DNA from 2 places in the Streptomyces sp. WI03-4A genome. Region 2 is predicted to be linked to the other one. Evidence: riboswitches for the same ligand, from Rfam matches in the RefSeq annotation. Region 2 holds a riboswitch; the other holds the start of a gene.
The links. Region 2 has a riboswitch for cyclic di-AMP ahead of PV343_RS15555 (transglycosylase SLT domain-containing protein). Riboswitches for the same ligand answer to the same signal wherever they lie in the genome.
Positions count from the first base shown of each region.

Region 1: it holds a riboswitch for cyclic di-AMP, as region 2 does, so the genes downstream of both, PV343_RS05910 (M23 family metallopeptidase) here and PV343_RS15555 (transglycosylase SLT domain-containing protein) in region 2, are expected to answer to the same signal.

Region 1 is NZ_JARAUO010000003.1:229,754-237,480, forward strand. It holds gene PV343_RS05895 (GNAT family N-acetyltransferase) at 1-2,357, opposite strand, end outside; gene PV343_RS05900 (HPr family phosphocarrier protein) at 2,537-2,818, shown strand; gene PV343_RS05905 (GntR family transcriptional regulator) at 3,002-3,697, opposite strand; gene PV343_RS05910 (M23 family metallopeptidase) at 3,913-4,668, opposite strand; cyclic di-AMP (ydaO/yuaA leader) riboswitch at 4,682-4,844, opposite strand; gene PV343_RS05915 (M16 family metallopeptidase) at 5,086-6,474, opposite strand; gene PV343_RS05920 (M16 family metallopeptidase) at 6,471-7,727, opposite strand, start outside.
Region 2 is NZ_JARAUO010000012.1:97,913-105,639, reverse strand. It holds gene PV343_RS15560 (polyprenyl synthetase family protein) at 87-1,097, opposite strand; cyclic di-AMP (ydaO/yuaA leader) riboswitch at 1,598-1,811, shown strand; gene PV343_RS15555 (transglycosylase SLT domain-containing protein) at 1,817-2,296, shown strand; gene PV343_RS15550 (HAD family hydrolase) at 2,332-3,144, opposite strand; gene PV343_RS15545 (FAD-dependent oxidoreductase) at 3,335-4,537, opposite strand; gene PV343_RS15540 (ATP-grasp domain-containing protein) at 4,583-5,833, opposite strand; gene fahA (fumarylacetoacetase) at 6,114-7,331, shown strand; gene PV343_RS15530 (M56 family metallopeptidase) at 7,544-7,727, shown strand, end outside.

The sequences.
Region 1 (7,727 bases), on a different contig from region 2:
TAGGCGCGGCGCAGTTGTTCCTCGTCGGCGAGGTCCAGGCGGACGCCGCCCAGGTCGGCGCGGTGCCTGAGGTGCGGCGCGGTGGCCTTGAGGGCGACCGGGTAGCCGAGGGTGCGGGCGGCCTCGGCGGCCTCGTCGGGAGACGGCGCGGGCAGCGCCCGGCGAACCTGGATGCCGTAGGCGGCGAGCAGCTCGCAGGTCTCCTCCTGCCCGATGGTGAGGCCCTGGCCGCGCCGCAGCAGAGTGTCGATCAGCCGGGCGGCGCCCTTCTCGTCGATGTCGTCGTACTCCGGGACCCGGCCGGGGTCGGCGGCCTCGCGCCGCCACTGCCCGTACCGGACGGCCTCGGCCAGGGCGCGGACCGCGCGTTCGGCGGCGGGGTAGGCGGGGATCAGGTGCGTGCCGTCGGGGGGTGTCGCCGGCAGCGCGGCGGGCGGCCGGTCCGCGGGGTCCGGGGTCTCCGCCTGCCGGTCGGCGGCCTGGGGGGCGGTGCTCGCCGCGGCCGAGAGGGCCTCCGCGAGTCCGCCGAGCTCGACGTGGACCACCAGCACCGGCTTGCCGGGCACCGTGGCGGCCGCCGCCCGCAGGGCCTCGGCCAGCTCGGCGTCGCCCGGCGCGCCCTCGCCGATCGCGGGGATCACCGTGACGACGACGGCGTCGTGGGTGTCGTCGGCCAGGGCCTGCCCGAGCGCGCGGCGGAAGTCCGCCGCCGTGGCCGCCGTCGTCAGGTCCACCGGGCGGGCCGGCCGCAACCCCTCCGCCAGACAGCGGTCGTAGGTGAGGACGCCCAGCGACTCGGAGTTGCCGAGGATCGCCACCCGCGGTCCGGCGGGCAGCGGCTGGCGGGCGAGGAGCAGGCCCGCGTCGACCAGCTCGGTGATCGTGTCGACCCGGATCACCCCGGCCTGCCGCAACAGCGCGGAGACGGTGTCGTGCGGCAGCCGGGTGGCCCGGACCGCGTGGCCCAGCGGCGCGGTGCCGGTGCCCTGCACCACGACCAGCGGCTTCGCCGCCGCGGTCCGCCGGGCGAGGCGGGTGAACTTGCGCGGGTTGCCGATGGACTCCAGGTACATGAGGGCGACGTCGGTGTCGGGGTCGTCGTACCAGTACTGGAGGACGTCGTTGCCGGAGACGTCGGCGCGGTTGCCCGCCGACACGAACGTGGAGACGCCGGTGACCCCGGTGACCCCGCCGCCGCGCCTGTGCAGCCGGGACAGCAGGGCGATGCCGATGGCCCCGGACTGCGCGAACATGCCGATACGGCCCGGCCGCGGCATCTCGGGGGCGAGCGAGGCGTTCAGCCGCACCGCGGGCGCGGTGTTGATGACGCCGAAGGCGTTGGGGCCGATGATCCGCATGCCGTACGCGCGGGCGAGCCGGACCAGGGCCCGCTGGCGCTCCCGCCCCTCGGGCCCGCTCTCCGCGTACCCGGCGGAGAGCACCACCAGCCCCTGGACGCCGTGTTCGCCGCACTCGGCGACCACGGTGGGCACCTGGTCGGCGGGGACGGCGACGACGGCGAGGTCCACCGGGCCGTCGATGTCCCGCACCGAGCGGCGGGCGGGTACGCCGTCGACCTCCTCCAGGTCCTCGGGGAACGCCTTGTTCACGGCGTAGAGACGGCCGGGGTGCCCGGCGTCCCGGATGTTGCCGAGGACGCTGCGGCCCACTCCCCCGGGCGCGCGGCCGACGCCGACGACCGCCACCGAGCCGGGGGCCAGCAGCCGCCGTACCGAGCGTGCCTCGGCGCGCTGCTCCCGCGCGCGCTGCACGGCGACCGAGCGGTCGGTGGGTTCGAGGTCGAACTCCAGGCGTACGACGCCGTCCTCGAAGCTGCGCTTCTGGGTGTAGCCGGCGTCCGTGAACACCTTGATCATCTTGGTGTTGGCGGGCAGCACCTCGGCGGCGAAGCGGCGGATGCCGCGCTCGCGCGCGACGGCCGCGATGTGCTCCAGGAGGGCGGAGGCGACGCCGCGGCCCTGGTGGGCGTCCTGGACCAGGAAGGCGACCTCGGCCTCGTCGGCGGGCGAGGAGGCGGGCATGCCGTTCGCGTTGATGCGGTCGTAGCGTACGGTGGCGATGAACTCGCCGCCGATGGTGGCCGCGAGTCCCACCCGGTCCACGAAGTCGTGGTGGGTGAAGCGGTGGACGTCCTTGGCGGACAGCCGCGGGTAGGGCGCGAAGAAGCGGTAGTACTTCGACTCGTCCGAGACCTGCTCGTAGAAGCTGACCAGGCGGTCGGCGTCGTCGATGGTGATGGGCCGGATGCGCGCGGTGCCCCCGTCGCGCAGCACTACGTCCGCCTCCCAGTGGGCGGGGTACTCGTGCCGGTCCTGCCGGTCCGCCGGGCTCTGCATGGGCCCCAGAGTACGGCTCGCGTCCGACAGCGGCGCGAGGCAGTCTGTGGAGGACGGCCGGCCGGACCGAGGCCGCGGTCCGGCGACACACCGGAGCGGGACGCAGGACCGCTCCGGGCACGCTTCGCGATATGGGAAACTGGTCTAGACAACCCTGAGACAGTGAAGGGCAGCAACACATGGCTGAGCGCCGCGTCAACGTCGGCTGGGCCGAGGGCCTCCACGCCCGCCCCGCTTCCATCTTCGTCCGAGCCGCCACGGCCACAGGCGTCCCGGTGACGATCGCCAAGGCCGGGGGCAACCCCGTCAACGCGGCCTCCATGCTGGCTGTCCTGGGTCTGGGCGCCCAGGGCGGCGAGGAGATCGTCCTCGCCTCCGACGCCGAGGGCGCGGACGTCGCCCTCGACCGGCTGGCGAAGCTGGTCGCCGAGGGCCTCGAGGAACTTCCCGAGACCGTCTGAGCCGTATCCGGCGAAAGCCGCGTCGTCCCGTGCGGGCGACGCGGCTTTCGCGTTTGTCGAATTGCCGCGCGACATGAAGAGTGCAGCGGTATGGAGAGCGGCGGTGAATTCACGGCGTGCCATCGAAAGGGCGACGCCGATACCGCTCACGGAATATCCCCTTCTTTGTATACGGCGCCCGTGTTAATACCGCAGGCTCGGTGTGTTTACGGCATGTTGCGAGTTCCTCACACGCTCCGCGCGGGGGGCGCCCGGGGCGAGCCGCAGCCGGTGGGCGGGCGTCGCGCGCTCGGTGTGCAGGGCCGTGACCGCCCGCGCGCGCTCGCCGTCACCGCGGGCGACGGCGTCCACGATGGCGCCGTGCTCGGCCCAGGTCTCCTCCGGGTGGGGCGACGCCTCGACCACGTACATCCAGGCGATCTTGTGCCGGAGCTGGGTCAGCGTCGCGGTCAGCGCGTGGCTGCCCGCGGCCTGCGCCAGCGTCTCGTGGAACCAGCCGCCGAGCGAGCGCAGGTCCTCGCTGGTTCCCCGCCTGGCCCGCTCCTGGCCGAGCCGGACCAGGCCACGCAGCACCTTCAGATGGGCCTCGGTGCGCCGCTGGGCGGCCCGGGCCGCGCCGAGCGGCTCCAGCAGCAGGCGCATCTCCAGCAGGTCGGCGGCCTCCTGCTCGGTCGGCTCGGCCACGCAGGCACCGGCATGCCTGCGGGTCACCACGAACCCCTCCGCCTCCAGGGTGCGCAGGGCCTCGCGGACGGGGACGCGCGAGACGCCGTAGCGACGGGCGAGGACTTCTTCGGTGAGGCGGCTGCCGCGTTCGTGGACACCGGCCACGATGTCGTCCCGGATCGCCGTGCACACCGAGTGCGCCGGAATACGCATGACCGACCTCCGCCTCGATCCCCGTGACACGCCGACGAGGGACGCGCCTTTCCGTGACTCTATTGCAATGAGCCGGAATTTCCGACGGCAGGCCGGAATCCATGGATATTTTTTGGACAGCGGATGCGGTGGGCGGCGGGAAAACGGCGAAAGCCCCGGCGGGTGAGCCGGGGCTTTCGGAATGCCGTGCGACGGGGCGCCGCGCGCGGGAGGCGTCAGACGTTCACGCCGTGCTTGCGCAGGTAGGCGACCGGGTCGACGTCCGAGCCGTAGTCGGGGGTCGTGCGGGCCTCGAAGTGCAGGTGCGGCCCGGTGACGTTGCCGGTGGCGCCGGACAGGCCGATCTGCTGGCCCGGGACGACCTTCTGGCCCGCGCTGACACCGATGGACGACAGGTGGCCGTACTGGGTGTACATGCCGTCGGCCATCCGGATCACGATCTGGTTGCCGTACGCGCCGCCCCAGCCGGTGGAGACGACCGTGCCGGAGCCGACCGCGTGGACGGACGTGCCGCTGGCCGCGTGGAAGTCGATGCCGGTGTGGGAGCCGGAGGACCACAGCGAGCTGCTGGCCTGGTAGCCCGTGGAGACGTACGAACCGGCGATCGGGACGACGAACGCGTTCAGGCGCTTGCGCTCGGCCTCGCGGGCGGCGCGTGCCTTGGCCGCGCGCTCCTTGGCGGCCCGCTCGGCGGCCGCCTTGGCCGCGGCCTCCTCGGCCGCCTTCTGGTCGGCCGCCTGCTTCTGCGCGGCGGCCTGCTCGTCGATCTGCGCGGCGACGTCGTCGCTCACGGTGATCACCGGGGTGAGACCGGTCTGCTCGACGGGGCTCTCCGCCGCCGACGCCGGGCCGGCCGCGAGGGTACCGATGACACCGGTGGTGGTGAGGGCGGCGATGCCGGCCGCCTGAGCCGTGGTGCGCTTGACCCTGCCGGGCCTGCGGTGCTTCCCGGTGGCGCACATGAACGCCATGAAGTGGCTGGTCCTTTCCTTCCTTCTCGCCTACCGGGTTAGCTGACGGGTTCGGAGCAGGAAGGTCTCCTACGGACCCCCTCGCTCACGCGCGGGCGTCCGATTCACCCCAGGGACTGCGTTGGGTCCCCGGCTCCCCTGGCTCGCGCCGTGGGGGGACTCGGCGATGACTGCCCGGTGCCGCGGACGCGGCGCAGTGCCTGACGGACAGCCCCGAAGACGCTACGGCGGGCGACTTTCGATTCCCAAACGGATCGGGGTTTTTGTAGCGCATCCCACAGGTCAGACGGGCCCCCTCCGCCCCAATCCGGACATCTGGTCCGCGGTTCGGCAGGAGCCGGTGCGGCAAGGGCCCTGACGACCCGTCGGTCGTCAGGGCCCCACGCGCGCGTGGCGCGGCTTCGCCGCCGCTCGCCGCTACTCGGCGGTGACGACGGTGACTTCGCCGATGCCGAGCGCCTCGACGGGCGCCTTGATCTCGGCCGCGTCACCGACGAGCACGGTCACCAGGCGGTCCACCGGGAAGGCGTTGATGACCGCGGCCGTGGCCTCAACGGTGCCGGTGGCGGCGAGCTGCTGATAGAGCGTCGCCTGGAAGTCGTCCGGCAGGTGCTGCTCGACCTGGTCCGCGAGCGTGCTCGCGACGGCCGCCGCCGTCTCGTACTTGAGCGGTGCCACCCCGACGAGGTTCTGCACGGCGACGTCGCGCTCGGCGTCCGTCAGTCCCTCCGCCGCGAGCGTGCGCAGCACCTTCCACAGGTCGTCCAGCGCGGGACCGGTGTTCGGCGTGTCCACGGAGCCGCTGATGGCGAGCATGGCGGCACCGGTGCCCTCCGGCGTGGACCGAAGAACCTGCCCGAAGGACCGCACGCCGTACGTGTAGCCCTTCTCCTCGCGCAGGACGCGGTCCAGGCGGGAGGTGAGGGTGCCGCCGAGGCAGTACGTGCCGAGCACCTGGGCGGCCCACACGCGGTCGTGCCGGTCGGGGCCGATCCGGCCGATCAGGAGCTGCGTCTGGACGGCGCCGGGCCGGTCGACGATGACGACGCGCCCGGTGTCGTCCGCGGTCACCGGCGGCACGGGCCGCGGCTGCCCGGGGGTACCGGTCCAGGCGCCGAGGGTGTCGCCGAGCAGCTCGTCCAGGTCGGTGCCGGTGAGGTCACCGACCACCACCACGGTCGTCGTGGCGGGGCGGACGTGCCGGTCGTAGAAGGCGCGCACGGCCGCCGCGTCGATCTTCTCGACCGTGTCCTCCGTGCCCTGGCGCGGGCGCGACATGCGCGAGGCCGCCGGGAACAGCTGCCGGGAAAGCTCCTTCGCGGCCCGCCGGGAGGGGTTGGCCAGCTCGTGCGGGATCTCGTCCAGGCGGTTGCGGACCAACCGCTCGACCTCGCTCTCGGCGAAGGCGGGCGCGCGCAGCGCGTCGGCGAGCAGGCCGAGGCCCTTGGCCAGGCGGGAGGCCGGGACCTCCAGGCTGATGCGGACGCCGGGGTGGTCGGCGTGCGCGTCCAGCGTGGCGCCTGCCCGCTCCAGCTCGGCGGCGTACTCCTCGGCCGAGTGCTGGTCGGTGCCCTCGGTGAAGGCCCGCGCCATGATCGTGGCGACGCCGTCCAGGCCGCTCGGCTCGGCGTCCAGGGGCGCGTCGAGCATGACCTCGACGGCGATGACCTGCTGGCCGGGGCGGTGGCAGCGCAGCACCGTCAGGCCGTTGTCCAGCGTGGCGCGCTCGGGGGCCGGGAACGCCCACGGCCTGGCCTCGCCCGGCTGCGGCTGGGGGTGGAAGTCCATGGTGGCGAGCTCGGTCACTTGGCCGTCTCCTCGTTGTCGTTGCCGGCCTCTACGGTGGCCTCCGATTCCGGGTCCTCGGGGACGTCGGCGTCCTCGACGGTCTCGGGCGACTTCGGCTCGTAGACGAGCACCGCGCGGTTGTCGGGCCGCAGGCGGGCCTTGGCGACCTCCTGGACCTCCTCCGGAGTCACCTCAAGGACGCGCTTGACGGCGGTGAGGGCGAGCTGCGGGTCACCGAACAGGACCGCGTAGCGGCACAGTTCGTCGGCGCGGCCGGCCACGGTGCCCAGCCGGTCAAGCCACTCGCGCTCCAGCTGGGCCTGGGCGCGCTCCATCTCCTCGGGCGTGGGGCCCTCCTCGGCGAAGCGGGCCAGCTCCTCGTCGATCGCGGTCTCGATGACCGGCACCTCGACGTCGCCGGAGGTCTTCACGTCCAGCCAGCCGAGCGAGGGCGCGCCGGCCAGGCGCAGCAGGCCGAAGCCGGCCGCGACGGCCGTACGGTCGCGGCGCACGAGCCGGTTGTACAGGCGGGAGGACTCACCACCGCCCAGGATCGTCAGCGCCACGTCGGCCGCGTCCGCGTCGCGGGTGCCGTCGTGCGGGAGCCGGTAGGCGGCCATCAGGGCGCGCGCCGGGACCTCCTCCACGACGACCTCGCGCAGCTGCTCGCCGATGACCTGCGGCAGGGAGCCGTCGCGGGGCTCGGGCTTGCCGTCGTGGGAGGCGATGGACCCGAAGTACTTCTCCACCCAGGCCAGGGTCTGCTGCGGGTCGATGTCGCCGACCACGGAGAGCACCGCGTTGTTGGGCGCGTAGTAGGTGCGGAAGAACCGGCGCGCGTCCTCCAGGGTGGCCGCGTCCAGGTCCGCCATCGAGCCGATCGGCGTGTGGTGGTACGGGTGGCCCTCCGGGTAGGCGAGGGCGGTCAGCTTCTCGAATGCGGTGCCGTAGGGCACGTTGTCGTAGCGCTGGCGGCGCTCGTTCTTGACGACGTCCCGCTGGTTCTCCATGGACTCGTCGTCCAGGGCGGCGAGCAGGGAGCCCATGCGGTCGGCCTCCAGCCAGAGGGCGAGCTCCAGCTGGTGGGCGGGCATCGTCTCGAAGTAGTTGGTGCGCTCGAAACTGGTGGTGCCGTTCAGCGAGCCGCCCGCGCCCTGCACCAGCTCGAAGTGGCCGTTGCCGTGCACCTGCGCCGACCCCTGGAACATCAGGTGCTCGAAGAGGTGAGCCAGACCGGTACGCCCCTTGACTTCGTGGCGGGAGCCGACGTC
Region 2 (7,727 bases):
CCTGCGGTATGACACGCGAGGGCGGTGCCCCCGCCGACCCGTAGGGGTCGAGCCGGAGACACCGCCCTCGCGGCGGGTACGGGGGCTCAGCCGGCCCGGTGCACGACCGCGTCGCACAGCTCCAGGAGGGCCGCCTTGGCGTCGCACTCCCGCAGCGGGGCCAGCGCGGCGCGCGCCTCCTCCGCGTACCGGACGGTGTCCCGGCGGGCCTGTTCGAGCGCGGGGTGCGCGCGGAGCGCGGCGAGCGCCTCGGCGTGCCGGGCGTCGTCGCTGAGGTCGGAGTCCAGCAGCTCGCAGAGCGCGGCGTCCTCGGGCAGACCCAGCCGGGCGGCGCGCTCGCGCAGCCGGAGCACGGGCAGCGTCGGGATGCCCTCGCGCAGGTCGGTCCCGGGCGTCTTGCCGGACTCGTGGGAGTCGGAGGCGATGTCCAGGACGTCGTCCGCGAGCTGGAAGGCGACACCGAGCCGCTCGCCGTACTGGGTGAGCACGTCGACGACCGTCTCGTCGGCGCCGGACATCATCGCGCCGAACCGGCAGGAGACCGCGACCAGCGAGCCCGTCTTGCCGCCCAGCACGTCCAGGTAGTGCTCGACCGGGTCGCGGCCGTCCGAGGGGCCCGCCGTCTCCAGGATCTGGCCCGTGACCAGCCGCTCGAACGCGAGAGCCTGCACCCGGACCGCCTCGGGGCCGAGGTCGGCGAGGATCTGGGAGGCGCGGGCGAACAGGAAGTCGCCGGTCAGGACCGCGACGGAGTTGCCCCAGCGCGTGTTGGCGCTGTCCACGCCGCGGCGCACGGCCGCCTCGTCCATGACGTCGTCGTGGTACAGCGTCGCCAGGTGGGTGAGCTCCACGACCACGGCCGACGGCACGATGCCGGGCGCGTGCCGGTCACCGAACTGCGCCGCGAGCATCACGAGCAGCGGCCGGAACCGCTTCCCGCCGGCCCTGACAAGGTGCTGCGCGGCCTCCGTGATGAACGGGACCTCGCTCTTGGTGGCTTCGAGCAAGCCTTCCTCGACAGCCGCCAATCCGGCCTGGACATCGGCTTCCAGAGCCTGGTCCCGCACGCTCAGCCCGAACGGCCCGACGACGGTCACGAGGGGTCTCCTGTCTGCTGGTGTCTGCTGCGCGATTACACGGTTTGTCGATAGGTCGCTGCCATCACTCAAGTCAGCGTATCCGGTCCTGTTTCGATCACCGATAGCGCCCACCGGTCCAGCCCGGGCGGTATCGGATCACGGCCGGTATGTTTTCGATCATCCGATAAGAACTGACATCCACGGACTTAACACCTCTTAGTCCATTTTGTCGCGAACCATATGGAGGGAGGATTACTTCTTTCGTGCCATGACCAGCAGATATCCCGAATCCCCCATGTCTGATTTGGTACGCTTTGCCATTTCGTGAGTTGGGTCACGTAGGCCACCTCACCCGAACGATCGCGCCACCACCGGTCCGCCCTTGCCGCAGCGGCCAGTTGAGGGTTGGCAACCGCAAAGGATCAAGCACCCCAAATGGCACAGATCAAGGTCAACTAGCGCTTTATGTGAATCCGACGCTTGTTCCGGACATGTGCTCTCGCATAGCTTCCGGGCCTGTCAGACGAACGCCGAATCCTGCCGCGTCTGACATCACCCATCGACGGACTCATTCGTAGGGCAGGAGCGGGGGACCCAGGTAAGTCGCCGGACCGGACGGCACATGTCGCGCCGGGACGGCTAGGGGTGAAGTCGTGCCTCCCCCCAGGGGCACGGCCGGGCACCTCCCCGCCCGAACCCGACAGCTCACCTCGCAGGCGACGGAGAGGATCTTCGCCATGCCCGCTGCCGCCCAGCGCCGTACCAACCGTCTCTTCCGCACGCTCGCCGTCGCCGGTACCGGTGCCGCCGTTCTCGCGCTCCCCCTCATCGGCGCCACCGCCGCCTCCGCCGCCACTCCCGCCGCCACGACCGTCTCCACCACGCCGGCCGGGTACCCCAACAACCTCGACGGCTGGATCCGCGAGTCCCTCGCGATCATGAAGGAGAAGGCCATCCCGGGTACCTACAACGGCATCTACCGCAACGTGATCCGTGAGTCGTCCGGCAACCCGAACGCCATCAACCTGTGGGACTCCAACGCCGCCGCGGGCATCCCGTCCAAGGGCCTGCTCCAGGTCATCGACCCGACGTTCAACGCGTACCACGTGGCCGGAACGTCCTTCAACATCTACGACCCGGTCGCCAACATCACGGCCGCCTGCAACTACGCGGCCAAGCGCTACGGGTCGATCGACAACGTCTTCGGCGCCTACTGACGGGCACCGGTGACTGATCACCACTGAGGTCCCGGTCAGCCGGCCGGGAACAGTCTTTCGAGGACGACGGCGATGCCGTCGTCCTCGTTCGACGTGGTGACCTCGTCCGCCACGGCCTTCAGCTCGGGATGGGCGTTGGCCATGGCCACCCCCCGCCCGGCCCAGTCGAACATGGGGATGTCGTTGGGCATGTCGCCGAAGGCGAGGGCCCGGTCGGCGGCGAGGCCCAGGCGGTCCGCGGCCAGCGCAAGACCCGTCGCCTTGGTCACACCGCACGGCTGGAGCTCCACCGTCCCCGGCCCCGACATCGTGACCGTGGCGAGCGAGCCCACCGCCGACCGCGCGATCGACGCCAACGCGTCGTCGGACAGCGTCTGGTGGCGCAGCAGCACCTTGCTGATGGGCTCACGCCACAGGTCGTCGCGCCGGCCCACCCGCACCGCGGGCAGGGTCGGGTGCGGCATCAGGTACCCCGGTTCGATCAGGGTGAGCCCGTCCACGCCGTCCTGGTCGACGGCCGCGTAGACCTGCCCCACCTCGGCCTCGATCTTGCCGAGCGCGGTCTCGGCCAGCTCCCGGTCCAGCCGGACCGACCACAGCATGCGGTCCGCCCCGGCGTCGTACACCTGCGCGCCCTGCCCGCACACCGCGAGCCCCGTGCAGCCGAGCGTGTCCAGCAGGGGCCGTACCCGGGGGGCCGGCCGGCCCGTCACCACCAGGTGCCGGGCGCCGGCCCGCGCCACCCGTTCGAGCGCGGCCAGCGACCGGTCGGAGACGGTGTCGTCAGCACGCAGCAGCGTCCCGTCCAGGTCGGTGGCGATCAGTGCGTATGCGGGGGGTACGGCCATGATCAGAGAATACGGATCCGGCGCCCCGCCGACTCACCGCGCTGCGGCCGGACTTGTGTGCTGACCGGCCCAAGTGGTGCCCGCCGCCTGCCCGATGGCCCTGCCCTCCGCGCCCGCCCGGCCGCTGCCGCGCACCGCCACAGGGCGGCGGGCGGCAGCGGCCGGGGAGCCGCAGGAGGCGCCCCCGGACTCAGCCGTGGGCGGCCGCCAGATGCCCGGCCAGCCGGGGCGAGGCGAACTCGGTGCCGCACACGAAGCGCATCACCGGACCGTACGAGGAGGCCGCGGGAAGGCCGGTGAAGTAGAGGCCGGGGACGGAGGAGACGTAACCGGCGCCCAGCCTGGGCGTGCCCCGGCTGACGGCGAGCCGGGTGCGCAGTCCGTGGCCGAGGAAGTCCATCGCCGCGATGTCCACGCGGTAGCCGGTGGCCGCGATGACGTGGTCGGCGCAGAGCCGCTCGGTGCCGCCCGCGTGGGTGCGGACGGTCAGGACGGGACTGCCGTCCTGCGCCTCGGCGGCCAGCACCCGGTCCACCTCCTGGACCTGCACCCTGCCCTCGAAGCGGTCGCGCAGCCACCAGGCGCCGAGCGGGCCGAGGACTCTGCGGACCAGGTAGTGGCGGGTGCGGTCGGGCAGGAAGCGGTAGGGGTGGGGGTAGTAGCTGAGCGCCCACAGGGACCAGGCCCGGCCGAACGGCGACTCGGGGCGCAGCCCCGGCTGGCGCCAGGGCGGTGCGCCGAAGGCCACCCGGCCGCGGCCGCGCGAGACCACGCGCACCCGGGCGCCCGCCTCGGCCGCGAGCACCGCCGTCTCCAGGGCGGACTGGCCGGCGCCGACGACGATCAGCTCCTTGCCGGCGAACCGGGTGAGGTCGTGGTGCTGGGAGCTGTGGGAGACCGGGGCCGTCGGCGCCGGTCCGTCGGCCGCGGCTCCCGCCAGCTCGGCCGGGAGGTGGTCGAGACCGGACAGGCCGGTGGCGACGACGACCGCGCGCGCGGTGAACGTCTCGCCCGAGTCCAGCTTGAGCGCGAACCCGCCGCTGCTGTCACGGTCGACGGAGACGACCCGGACCCGCTCCAGGCCGGGCAGCAGCTTCTGCTGGAACCACTCCCCGTAGGCGATGAAGGTCTCCACGGGGATGATGTCCTCGTCGGTCACCAGCCGGCGGATGCCCGCCGCGTCGCAGTAGTCGGCGAGGGTGTGGCCCGCCTGCGGGCAGTCGAGGCTGGAGGCGGCGGGCGTCGACTTCAGGAGCATGCCCGCGGGCATGTGGTCGCGCCAGCTGACCATGAGGTCGCCGAAGACGCGGACGGGGATACCGCGGGCCCGCAGATGGGCGGCGGTGGACAGGCCGAACGGCCCGGCCCCGATGACTGCAACCGGTCGAATCACGAAGTCCCTCCCCAGAGACACGGTGCGCCACCTTCGTGGCCTTGCCTACTTCGTGGTGGTGATGGTGCTGCCGCCGCGGCGGCTGGTCCGCCACAGCTGGTAGAGGTGCTTCGCGCCCGGGCGCACGAAGCGGGCGAGCATCGTGAGGAACGGCAGCGGGTCATCACCCGCGAACCAGGCCAGCTCCGTGCCGCTCGCCCTCGCCGGTGCGTGCGGCGTCGTGTAGCCGCTGCGGCGGTACGCGAGCAGGGCGGGCAGGTCGATGTTCTCCACGACGTAGCGGTGGCCGGCCCGCTGCTCCCCCTCCGGAACAGGGCGGCCGGTCAGGTGCAGATGCATCGCGCGGACGACGTCCACGCCCGACTCGTTCTCGAAGAGCCGGAACTGGGCGCCCACGCGGGGGTTGAAGTCGAGGAGTTTGTACTGCCCGTCGCGCCGGTCGAAGCGCAGGTCCAGGTCGATGATCCCGCTGAAGCCGATCTGTTTGATGAAACGTGCGGCGAGGTCGGCGAGTTCCGGGTTGTCGACGACGTAGGCGTTCGCCGTCATGCCCGCGTGCGGGGGCCAGGAGCGCACCTTGACGCCGGTGAAGAGGGCGAGCGGGGCGGAGTCGGCGTCGAAGCAGGCGTGCACGATCCAGTCCTCGGCCTCCTCCCTCGGCAGGTACTCCTGGAGGATCACCCCCGGGCGCTCGCCCCAGTCGCGGGCCAGGGTGAGCAGTCCCTCGCGGGTGGCGATCCGCGTCGTGCCGTTGACGGCGGGCCGTCTGCGCCGCACGAACGCCTCTCGGTTCTTGGCCACCACCGGGAAGCGGGCCTCGTCGGCGAAGGCGGCGATCTCCTCGTAGGACTCGGGGAACGCGGCCGACGGGCTCGCGACGCCGTGTTCCACGCACAGTTCGTGCAGGCCCTGCTTGCTGGCCAGCCGGCGCGGCAGCGCGGGGTCGACGCGCGGGAAGAGGAAGGGACCGGCCAGGTCGTCCTGGTGCTCGGCGATCAGGACGGCGGCCTCCTCGTCCGTCGGGATCAGGACGGCCGGGCGGCCGATCCGGCGGCCGATGCGCAACAAGCCCTCGACCAGGTGCCCCGGTTCCTCGGCCCCGGTCGTGGGCCAGACGAACGCGCGGGTGAGATAGCGGGAGGACGCCGCCGGTGTGTACGGGTCCTCGGTGATGGCGTACATGGGCACACCCAGCCGACCCAGACTGCGGATCGCGCCGACCCCGCCGTGGTGCAGCGGGTAGTCACCGAACTTGACGATCAGTCCTGGTACGTCACGGTCGGCCTCGCACGGCACGCTGACGGTGTTTCCGGCCACGGGTCCCCCCACGTGTCCCCCCTACGGAACGGACCCACCCCGTCCGTGTCCCCCAAAGGACGCTAAGCCGGAATTGCCCACTCCGACAAGACCTATCCGGACATTGCGAACTCTTTAGACATCAATCGAGCAACCATTCGAGGTCGGCGCCACGAGAGGGGTGGCACTGCCCAAGACCCGTGCCTCGGCCGTAACGTGTGGCCCGACCATATGGAACGCATCGCCATGCATGGCGCGGATGAGAGTGAGGCAGCACCCCATGCCCCCCTTCGACGTCCCCGAGGGCGACCCCTTCGGTCCGCACAACCTTCCCTATGGCGTGTTCTCGCCCTCCGGCAGCACGGAACGGAGGGTCGGCGTCCGGCTCGGTGAGCACGTCCTCGACGCGGGCGCCGCGGCCGCCGCCCTCGGCTCGCCCTACGTCTCCCTGCTCGCGCAGCCCACCCTCACCCCCCTCCTGGCCGCCGGGCGCACCGCCTGGTCGGACGTGCGGCGGGCGCTGACGGCCTGGGTCACGGTGCCCTCGCACCGGACGACGATCGAACCGCTGTTCCACCACCTGTCGGAGGTGACGCTGCACCTGCCCTTCGAGGTCGCCGACTACGTCGACTTCTACGCCTCCGAGAACCACGCCCGGAACGTCGGCCACATCTTCCGGCCCGACGCCGAGGACTCGCTGACGCCCAACTGGAAGCACCTGCCGATCGGTTACCACGGCCGCTCCGGCACCGTGGTCGTCTCCGGCACCGACGTCGTACGGCCCTCCGGCCAGCGCAAGGGCCCCGGCGACCCGGCGCCCGTCTTCGGCCCGTCGGTCAGGCTGGACATCGAGGCCGAGGTCGGCTTCGTGGTGGGCGTGCCCTCGCGGCTGGGCGACCCGGTGGCGCTCGGCGACTTCCGGGAGCACGTCTTCGGCCTGTGCCTGCTCAACGACTGGTCGGCACGGGACATCCAGGCCTGGGAGTACGTCCCCCTCGGCCCGTTCCTCGGCAAGTCCTTCTCGACCTCGGTGTCGGCGTGGATCACCCCGCTGGAGGCCCTGGACCACGCGCGCGTGGCGCCCCCGGAGCGCACCCACGACCTGCTGCCCTACCTGGACGACTCGGCTCCCGGGATCGAGCCGGGCGGCTACGACCTGCGGATCTCCGTCGCGATCAACGGCCAGGTGGTGTCCGAGCCGCCGTTCTCCACCATGTACTGGACGGCCGCCCAGCAGCTCGCCCACATGACGGTGAACGGGGCCTCGCTGCGCACCGGTGACCTGTACGGCTCGGGCACGGTGAGCGGCCCGCTGGAGAACCAGCGCGGTTCGCTCCTGGAGCTGACCTGGAACGGCCGCGACCCGCTCGAACTCCCGGACGGCAAGCGGGCGTTCCTCGAGGACGGGGACGTCGTCACGATGTCCGCGTGGGCACCGGGCGCGGACGGCACCCGGGTCGGCCTGGGCGAGGTCACCGGACGGGTCGTGTCGAGGTGAGCCCCGCCCCGTAGCGGGCGCCGGCAGGAGGCGGCGGTGCGCGGTGTCGGTACGAGGCGCCGGTACCAGGGGATTCGGTGCCGGACACCTGACTCGTGGCCCCTGTCCCCGTCATACTGGCGGGGACACGCACCACGTGACGCGCCGGCCGGTGTGTCGGCACCGCACCACCCGCCCCGCACGCCTCTCCGACCAGGAACCGGAGCCCCGGCATGACCGTCTGCCTGCTCCTGCTGAGCGTCGTCGCCCTGACGGCCGCCGTGCCGGCACCCCGCGCGCTGACCCGGGCGGCCTGGACCGAGCGGGAACCCGTGGTCGCGCTGTGGGTGTGGCAGTGCCTGGTCGCCACGGTGCTGCTGTGCTGTCTCACCGCGCTGGTGCTGGGCGCGGCGGCCG